Regions from separate parts of the Paenibacillus sp. FSL W7-1287 genome, predicted to be linked through region 2. Evidence: riboswitches for the same ligand, from Rfam matches in the RefSeq annotation. Region 2 holds a riboswitch; the other holds the start of a gene.
What was found. Region 2 has a riboswitch for ZMP and ZTP ahead of NSQ99_RS05785 (DJ-1/PfpI family protein). Riboswitches for the same ligand answer to the same signal wherever they lie in the genome.
Positions count from the first base shown of each region.

Region 1: linked by a shared signal. The riboswitch ahead of rpiB (ribose 5-phosphate isomerase B) and the one ahead of NSQ99_RS05785 (DJ-1/PfpI family protein) in region 2 are both predicted to bind ZMP and ZTP.

Region 1 covers NZ_JBBORD010000001.1:382,412-387,326, reverse strand. Annotated here, with positions in the region: gene NSQ99_RS01820 (manganese efflux pump MntP) at 4-561, shown strand; gene NSQ99_RS01815 (low molecular weight protein arginine phosphatase) at 585-1,175, shown strand; ZMP/ZTP riboswitch at 1,274-1,354, shown strand; gene rpiB (ribose 5-phosphate isomerase B) at 1,550-2,008, shown strand; gene NSQ99_RS01805 (TIGR01440 family protein) at 2,013-2,561, shown strand; gene glyA (serine hydroxymethyltransferase) at 2,589-3,836, shown strand; gene NSQ99_RS01795 (peptide ABC transporter substrate-binding protein) at 4,391-4,915, shown strand, end outside.
Region 2 covers NZ_JBBORD010000001.1:1,274,924-1,279,838, reverse strand. Annotated here, with positions in the region: gene NSQ99_RS05800 (SulP family inorganic anion transporter) at 1-963, opposite strand, end outside; gene NSQ99_RS05795 (stalk domain-containing protein) at 1,152-1,760, shown strand; gene NSQ99_RS05790 (glutathione peroxidase) at 1,897-2,454, shown strand; gene NSQ99_RS05785 (DJ-1/PfpI family protein) at 2,758-3,345, opposite strand; ZMP/ZTP riboswitch at 3,400-3,480, opposite strand; gene NSQ99_RS05780 (MMPL family transporter) at 3,653-4,915, opposite strand, start outside.

The DNA of each region.
Region 1 (4,915 bases), 890 kb from region 2:
AATATGGAGATGAATGTTTGGCTAGGACAGCTCATGACGATTACGATGATAGCACTCGCACTAGGCTTTGATGCTTTTTCTCTCGGCATTGGGATTGGGTTAAAAGGGATACGTTATCTGCATATATTGAAGCTCGGTATAGTGATCGGCTTGTTCCACATTCTGATGCCGATTGGCGGTATGTTGATGGGTAAGATGATGAGCGTTGTTCTTGGGGAATGGGCGACGATAGCTGCTGGAGTTTTACTTATTATACTTGGACTGCATATGATTATTCACTCCTTAAAGGAAGAGGAAGCACAGCTCTTTGATCATCGAACGATATGGGGCTTGTTGCTATTATCCTTTAGTGTAAGTGTCGATTCCTTCTCCGTAGGCATCACGCTTGGTATGTTTCAACTACCGCTATGGCTGACGGTATTGCTGTTTGGATGCTTTGGTGCTGTGATGGCAATGCTAGGCTTGACATTAGGGAAGAGAGTTAGTCATTCACTTGGAGACTATGGTGAAACGCTAGGTGGTGTCATTCTAGTCGTTTTTGGAATTTACTTTATTGTATAATAGAGAACGTAAAGGAGTTGGCGATGATGAAACAAATATTGTTCTTATGCACCGGCAATACATGTCGATCTCCAATGGCCGAAGCGTTTTTTAGAAGCTTGGCTCAAAAGAAAGGGCTGGCAGTTACCGTTCGATCCGCTGGCATCTCAACCGTTGATGGCATACCTGTATCAGCGAACTCTGTTCATGCTTTGCAGCAGCACGGCATTCAGCATCATGGTCATTCTACGGCATTGAATGATGAGGTGCTGCAATGGGCTGATCTGATCTTAACGATGACAGCTGGTCATAAGCGCGAAATTATTCGGCGCTATCCCGCAGTGATGGATCATATCTACACGGTCAAGGAATTCGCATATATGGACGATCAGCTTCAGGCTAAGCTTACAGAGCTAGAAGGGATATATTCTGATCTTCAAATGCAGCAAGCGTTAGGCCAGCCACTAGATGAGATGAAGCGTCAACGCGCAATGGAGCTTGAGCAAAGCATTCCAAGCTTTGATGTGGCAGATCCGTTTGGAGGTTCTCAATTCGTATATGACGAGTGTGCGAAGGAGCTAGAGGAAGCAATTCACAAGGTAGTGGACAGGCTTATATCGATGAAGACTTCTTAATTAGATGTGAATAATCATATCCGATAAAGTTAGCGTACATTTTCATCTTAGGTGATTGATATTTCAACAAAGATCGGATATTATAAATATAACATAACGGTCTTCGATGTAACTGGCGACTTCAGTGGGTAACCACAATGGAGCATCGAAGTATACGGCCGGTCGCCTGGGCAAAGAGCAGCGTGCTGTCATTCAGCATGTCTTGCTCTTTTTTCATTTTTTTCGAAAAAGCGTTATACTACTACTATAAATATAAGTTCAAAGTTCGACTTTCAGTACCGATTCGTGATCAAAGTCGGCCCCTTTGAACAACCATAAGTATGACGTAACTGCATCAAGTTCCTTATCCTAACAGAACGAAAGGGTGTTTTACCTTGAAAATTGCAATAAGCGCTGACCATGGCGGCTTTCGCTTAAAAAATGAAATCGTACCGTTCATCCAGTCATTAGGACATGAAATTGTTGATTTTGGCTGTGACTGCGATACATCAGTTGACTATCCAGACTATGCACTTCCTGTATGCGACCTTGTTGCAGAAGGCAAAGCAGATCGTGGAATTTTAATTTGCGGTACTGGCATTGGGATGTCGATCGCAGCTAACAAGCGTGCGGGCATTCGTTGTGCACTCGTTTCTGATACATTTTCTGCCCATGCAACGCGTGATCATAACGATACGAATGTATTGGCGCTTGGCGAGCGTGTACTTGGCCCTGGCCTTGCCCTTGATATCGTTAAAATCTGGTTGGAAACTCCGTTCTCAAAAGGTGAGCGCCATGTCAATCGCATCGGTAAAGTGATGGAGATCGAAAAGCGCTACATTAAAGGGGAGTAGTTGTATGTCCTATTCACTAGATACAATTACTGCCGAGGTAGCTAAAGTAACGAGTGAATTAATGGAAAGATGCCAATGGACCAAGGCGAAGCTTTTCATCATTGGTGCCAGCACAAGTGAGGTAGCAGGAGCGCATATTGGCTCAGCTGGCGCAGAAGATATTGCGGAAGCGATCTACTCTGGCATTCAGCAAGTAGCTAGCAGCTATCCCCTTATACCTGTGTTCCAATGCTGTGAGCATTTGAACCGCGCGATCGTTATCGAGCAGGAGCTGGCTGAAAACCTAGGACTCACGATTGTACAGGCACGGCCTATCCCCAAGGCAGGCGGATCTATGGCTGCATATGCTTACAATCAACTGAAGCAGCCTTGTCTTGTAGAAAGCATAGCTGCTGACGCTGGAATTGATATTGGAGATACCTTTATTGGCATGCATTTGAAGCAGGTTGTTGTACCGTTCAGAGCATCGATTCAATCGATTGGATCAGCACATGTTACGCTAGCTTTTACACGCCCGAAGCTAATTGGCGGCGAGCGAGCAGTATATGAATAAATTGAAATTATTTAGGGAGGCATTTTAATGGAGCATTTACGTAAGCAAGACCCACAGGTTTTAGAAGCACTTGGATTAGAGCTTCAGCGTCAACGCGATAATATTGAACTAATCGCATCGGAGAACATCGTAAGTCCAGCAGTATTGGAAGCAATGGGATCTGTTCTAACGAACAAATATGCAGAAGGATACCCTAGCAAGCGTTACTATGGCGGCTGTGAGCATGTTGATATCGTAGAAGATATTGCTCGCGATCGTGCGAAAGAGCTATTTGGTGCAGAGCATGCTAACGTACAGCCACACTCTGGCGCTCAAGCGAATATGGCTGTGTACCTGGCGGCATTAAAGCCTGGCGATACTGTGCTTGGTATGAACCTTGCGCATGGTGGTCACTTAACGCATGGTAGCCCTGTTAATGCTTCCGGGCTTCTATACAATTTCGTAGCTTATGGTGTGCAAGAGGATTCCTTCACGATTGATTATGAAGAAGTTCGCAAGCTTGCCTTCAAGCACCGTCCACGTCTAATCGTAGCGGGTGCTAGTGCATATCCACGTATTATTGATTTTGAAAAGCTTGGTCAAATTGCTAATGAGGTTGGCGCATTGTTCATGGTTGACATGGCTCATATCGCAGGTCTTGTTGCTGCTGGCTTGCATCCAAACCCAGTACCACATGCTCACTTTGTTACGACAACAACGCACAAAACACTTCGCGGACCACGCGGTGGTATGATCCTTTGTCGTAAAGCTTGGGCTCCAGCAATTGATAAAGCAGTATTCCCTGGCTCACAAGGCGGCCCGCTTATGCATATCATTGCTGCAAAAGCTGTTGCATTCGGCGAAGCATTGCAGGATGAGTTTAAGCAATATGCTACTAATGTAGTGAACAACGCGAAGGTGCTAGCTGAAGCGTTAAGCGCACAAGGCATTAATCTAGTATCAGGTGGAACGGACAACCACTTAATGCTTATCGATACTCGCAACCTAAACATTACTGGTAAAGATGCTGAGCACGTACTAGATGAGGTTGGTATTACGGTTAATAAAAATGCGATTCCATTCGATCCTACTAGCCCATTTGTAACAAGCGGTATCCGTATCGGTACGCCAGCTGCTACAGCGCGTGGTATGGACGCAGCTGCGATGAGTGTCATTGCAGAAGTAATCGCATCAGTGTTGAAGAATCCACAGGATGAAGCAGTTAAAGACGCAGCTCGTAAAAAAGTACGCGATCTAACAGCAAAATTCCCTATCTACCCTGGATTAACTTACTAATATTCATAACGAATAACGGAAACCATAAAAAGGTAAACCTATACCTTTTTATGGTTTTTTTATTTGCAAAAGTAGCTGTAAATCATTGAAAAATTGTGTATATCTCAACGCATAAAATGCATGATTATGACAATTGAAGTGTATAGAGCAGTGTAATTATGCAAATAGTAAAATAGAAAACGTGGCAAAATAGGTAAATTATTTATCATGTATTTCCAATGCAGTTAAATTAACACATCCATTAACTGTATTCGAAAGTTGTTCACAAAGTGTAAATAGCTGCTTCAATTTCAGTAATAACAATTGGTTCACAAATTTGACCTTGTAGGGAGTCGCTTTCATAGGCCGGCTGCTGTCTTGACAGAGGTGTTGAATTAGAGTTATATTCATCTCCGTCTTTTTATTAAGGAATTGTAACCTTGCATTACAAGTAGGAATATTAAGGCGATTGAATATTCATACATGCATGATGGCTATCGTCAATTTCTTTACTGATGCATTCACTCGATTCCACACCAAGTGCTTTATACATCAAGAAAAAGGGGAGTATCAGCATGAAGAAGAACAAATTGGTTTCCATGCTCTCGTTGGTGCTAGTGCTAGCGCTTGTTGTTACAGGCTGCGCATCTGGCTCAAAAAATGAGAGCGGAGCAAACAACAATGAGTTTCGCATCAATTTAGCAAGTGAACCACCAACTCTGGATCCTGCTCAGGCAACAGATCAGGTGTCATTCACAGTCATTAATGCGATCTACGAGGGCTTGACGATCATTGATGAGAATGGAAACGTACAGCCAGGTATTGCTGAGAAATGGGATGTGTCTGAGGACGGTAAAACGTACACATTCACTATTCGTTCTGATGCAAAATGGAACAACGGTGATCCTATAACAGCACATGACTTTGAATTCTCATGGAAACGTGCACTAGATCCGAAGCTAGTTCCTAAGCCATCTCAATATGCTTACCAAATGTACTATATCGAAGGTGCAGAAGCATATAATACGGGCTCTGGCTCTGTCGACGACGTAAAGATCAATGCGACAGACGATCATACATTAGTCGTAACGCTTAATGCT
Region 2 (4,915 bases):
AAGTGCCGCAATCGGAATAATGTTCAGCAGATCATCGAGTACAAACACCATTAGCAGCAGCATAACAGCCGCAACTAACGTAGACAGCCTTCCTCGTCCACCAACCTTTACGTTGATGGCTGATTCCGCGATAAGCGCACAGCCTGCCATCCCGCCTACAAAGCCAGTAACCGTGTTAGCAATACCTTGTCCACGCATTTCTTTATCCTTGTCCGACTTCGTATCGGTCATCTCATCAATAATCGTTTGTGTTAACAGCGTTTCTGAATATCCAACCACTGCAAGTGACAATGCAACAGGCAGAATAATTATTAACGTTTCGAACGTAAATGGAACCATCGGAATATGGAACCAATTAACGGATGATGTATCGATCGCTGCGATATCGCCAACGGTTTGCAATGAGCCCGGAATAAATACGACTAGAAGCGTCATGGCAACGACTGCTAGCAAGGGCGAAGGGATTGCTTTGAAAAACTTAGGAATCACGTAAATCATAACGAGCGTTCCTATAACCATCGCATACATGCCCCACGACTGATTCTCAAAATATCTTAATTGCGATATAAAGATAAGGATTGCTAATGAATTAATAAAGCCTGTTATGACGGAATGAGGAACAAAGCTCATCCAGCGCCCCATCTTAAACCTGCCCATTAGATATTGAATAATGCCTGTCAAAATCGTAGCTGCAAATAAATACTCCACACCATGCGTTGCTACTAATGCCGTCATAAGCACGGCCATCGATCCGGCGGTCGTTGATACCATTGCAGATCTGCCGCCAAATATTGATATTAATACTAAAATCGATATCGAGGAAATAATACTGATCATCGGATTAACTCCTGCTATAAATGCAAAGGCAAGAGAATCTGGGATTAAAGCTAGAACCGTTGTTATCCCCGCTAAAACATCCGCTCGTATATTAGAAAACCAATCTTGTTTTATTCGTTGCAGCATTTGTTTCTCGTAAGCTCCTTTTCTATAATTCTACACTTCTACTACTTTAACATCTCTCTCACTCCTTGTGTATATAAGAATTATTGTAAATATCGATAATAACGTTATGATCATAGACAAATAAATGTATTGATGTTAAAATCTCCATGGAAATTACTGTATTACTTTTTAATGTAAAGGAGATGCATATGAAAAAGAAAGCAATTGTCGTGTTTTTCACTGTATTGATCCTTAGTGTAGCTTTTTCGGGCGTAGCTGGTTATGCCATTGGAAAGAATGAAGTGATTGCAACACTTGCACAGCACATTAAAATTACGAATGATGGCCGAGAAATCGATATCGGCAAAGACGTGCCACTAACCTATAATAATAGAACCTACCTGCCTGTCCGTGCAGTTAGTGAAGCATTAGGCTATAAGGTTGAGTGGTTTGGTAGTTCCAACACTGTTAATGTATCGATGCCAGAAGAAGCATACCCGATTGTTTCAGTGGACGGAATCGAAATCATCGATTCATTAACCTCGCTTGATTTAATGTCGAGTACCGCTATTCAACGTGTAGATGTCATTGTCAATCAGACGAAGGAGCTTGACTTTGAACCAACATTAATATTTGAAGTGTTAAAGAACGGTGTCGTTATTGATTCACAAACAGCACAGCTGGAAAGGACTTCAGGCAGATCGATCGTTCAATTAAAATCTCGCCAGTTCAGTCATCAGCTTGGTAGTAATTTGACCAGCGATGAAAGACTCCAAAAATATCACGAGCAATTCTCCTACCGCTTGAAAATAAAATAAACCGTATAAGGGACTGTGCGCAGAAGATGGATAGCTTTACTCTTCTGCGCAGTCTTTTTTTGTGGAATTTTATAGTTTAATAGAATATGATGATAGAAAGGCAGCAGAGAACATTACATAAAAAGGAGTAATAACGATGAGTATTTATAATTATCTAGCTAAGAAATCCAATGGGGATATTGTCTCCATGCAAACGTACAAAGGGCAAACTATGCTGATCGTGAACACGGCAAATAAATGTGATTTCACGTATCAATTCGAGGATCTTCAGCGCATTTATGAAAAGTATAACAATAAAGGCTTTACAGTGCTTGGCTTTCCGAGCAATCAATTCGCCAATCAAAACCCTGAGGATGGAGCAGAAACAGCTCGTGCATGCAGAACGAGCTACGGGGTTCAATTCCCTATGTACGATGTCATCGATGTAAATGGAGAAACGACACACCCACTCTACAACTATCTGAAGCATGAGGTCGAGCCTCGCCCAGTTGATACTAGTAATATTCAAGAAGTGATTCTTACGAATAAAGTTAAGGAAATCTATCCTGATTATTTAATTGGGAACAATATCCGCTGGAACTTTACAAAGTTTTTAGTCGATGCACAGGGTCAGGTCATCAAACGCTTCGAGCCATGCGATTCAATCCTAGAGATCGAGAATGCAATCGAAGAGCTAATAGCTGCTAACCAATAGATTAACTACTAGCGATCGATAATACGTTAGTCTATATAAAGACAGCTCCCCAGCAACGAACACTAATTAGCAGTGCGGGGGAGCTGTTTTAATGCCTTTATGATTGCTACGCTTTCTACATATAGTTTATGATTACAAAGCCTACACGACTTCATGAACGTAGGGAACTGTAAAGGATGTTCTCTCATCATTGCTACAACATGTTCTTCATCTTGATATTCAAAAGGCCGAATATGCACCTTGCAGTCCTCCCTTCATATCGATAGTGACAGCTAACCGATCGAATGGTTCCAAACTGCGCAATTAACCGTTAAAGTTTCTTCTTCCCGTTACATAGTATGGATAATCCATCTTTTCTTTAACTTGTCTGGCCACTTCTTCACTAGTCAACGATTCAATAACATACAAGCCCAGATCAATAGAAGCTGATACGCCACCGCCAGTAAAAATATTACCGTCTCTTACATAGCGTTCTTTCACAACCTCAGCACAATAAGGTGCCAAAAGCTCGTACGCGGATGGATTCGTTGTTGCTTTCTTACCTTGTAAAAAACCTGCCGCACCGAGGAGCAAAGCTCCTGTGCAAACGGACATCTTGTACTTTACATCCTGTGCAGTCTGAATCCAGCCTATAAAGTCATCATCGTACCGCAGCTGCCTAGTAGCTAGACCACCAGGGATAAAGATCATGTCATAGCCAGATAAGTCAGGATAAACCTTGCCTACTTTCATAATTAATCCTCGATCATCTTTAATTTCTTGTTGATTCGAACAAAAATCCCATTGTACATTTTCTTTAGCGTTAAGAATGCCTATCCACGTTATTGCTTCATAAAAGCCTACAAAATCGAGTGTCGTCATGTTGTCAAATAAAATAAATGCAATCTTCATAAACTAATACCTACCTTACATAAAAATAAAAAAAGTATCTGATCATGAGATCAAATACTTTGCCCAGGCGTACGGCATATGATCATATGTGCTCCCTCGTGGTACTCCACGTTTACGCCAGTTGCACATACCAATTACTTCCTATTACTCTTATATCAATAATTTCTGAATATTACAACAATAATTCAGCGTAATCATAATAAAACAAGGTCCGCTTCTAAAGCGGACCTCGTCGATGCTTTCAATATATCTATGTTGCCTATATTGTGCTTCGTTAGATATTTTTGCACTGATATGACGGAAACGATTATTGCTCGTTCTTTTCATTAAGCTTCGAAATGAGCTTATCTCCTTCAACATCCAGGTTAGGAAGCATCCGATCCAACCACTTCGGTATCCACCAAGCCTTGCTATCGAATATTGCCATAACTGCAGGTACTAGCGTCATTCTTACAATAAACGCATCAATAAAGATACCAATCGTTAAGGCAAATCCTATTTGCTTAATAATAATATCTTCTGTAAAGATGAAGCCTGCAAATACAGATACCATAATGACTGCAGCTGCTAGCACGACGCGACTTGCTTGGTTGTATCCATGAACGATGGATTCCGTGCCGCGATGTCCGTGCACGTATGATTCACGCATGGAGCTTACTAGGAATACTTGATAGTCCATCGCTAAGCCGTATAGTATACCTGTGATGATAATCGGCATAAAGCTAAGCAGCGGTCCACCCGTGTCAAATCCGAACAGCCCACTTAACCAGCCCCATTGGAATACCGCTGTCGTACAGCCGAATGTTGCTAGAATACTAAGCAGAAATCCAACGGTTGCTTTAATAGGTACAACAATCGAACGAAATACGAGCAGAAGAATAATAATGGACAGAATGACGATAATTCCAACATATAGTGGAAAAACATCTGCCAGCTTAGCTGACATATCGATATTTACCGCTGTAAATCCAGTTACACCAAGCTTAATATCATGAGACTGTACAATATTAAGATTAGGATCACGCAAATGTGTTACCAAATCTTTCGTTTCCTTATCGGAAGGCCCCGTCTCAGGAATTAAGCTTAGAATCGCCAAGCTGCCGTTTTCGTTCATACCTAGCGGAGAGACCTGAGCAACATTATCCAGACTATTAAGCTCCATGACGAGCTGTATGAGAGATTCAGGAGTGAATGCAGCCGAAGAATTATTTTGCTCTGCTACAATAACGAATGGTCCATTAAACCCTTCGCCAAAGCCCTCCGTTATTGCATCATAGCTCTGTCTTGCTGCTGTATCTAAATTCGCTGTAGCCGCACCTGGAATCCCCATATCCATTTTCGAAATTGGTGTTGCGGCAATACCAAGAACAACGATAATGATTAGAATGACTGGCCAGCGGAACTTAATGACACCTCTAACCCATCGATCAGAAAATCCACTTTTTGCTGATGTCGCTGACTTGCTATTATACTTTTGACGAGCTTTTTCGGAGCAGATTCGTTCTCCAACTAGACCAAGCAAAGCTGGCAATAGCGTTAAGGCAAGCAGAACGTTAATAAACACGGTTGC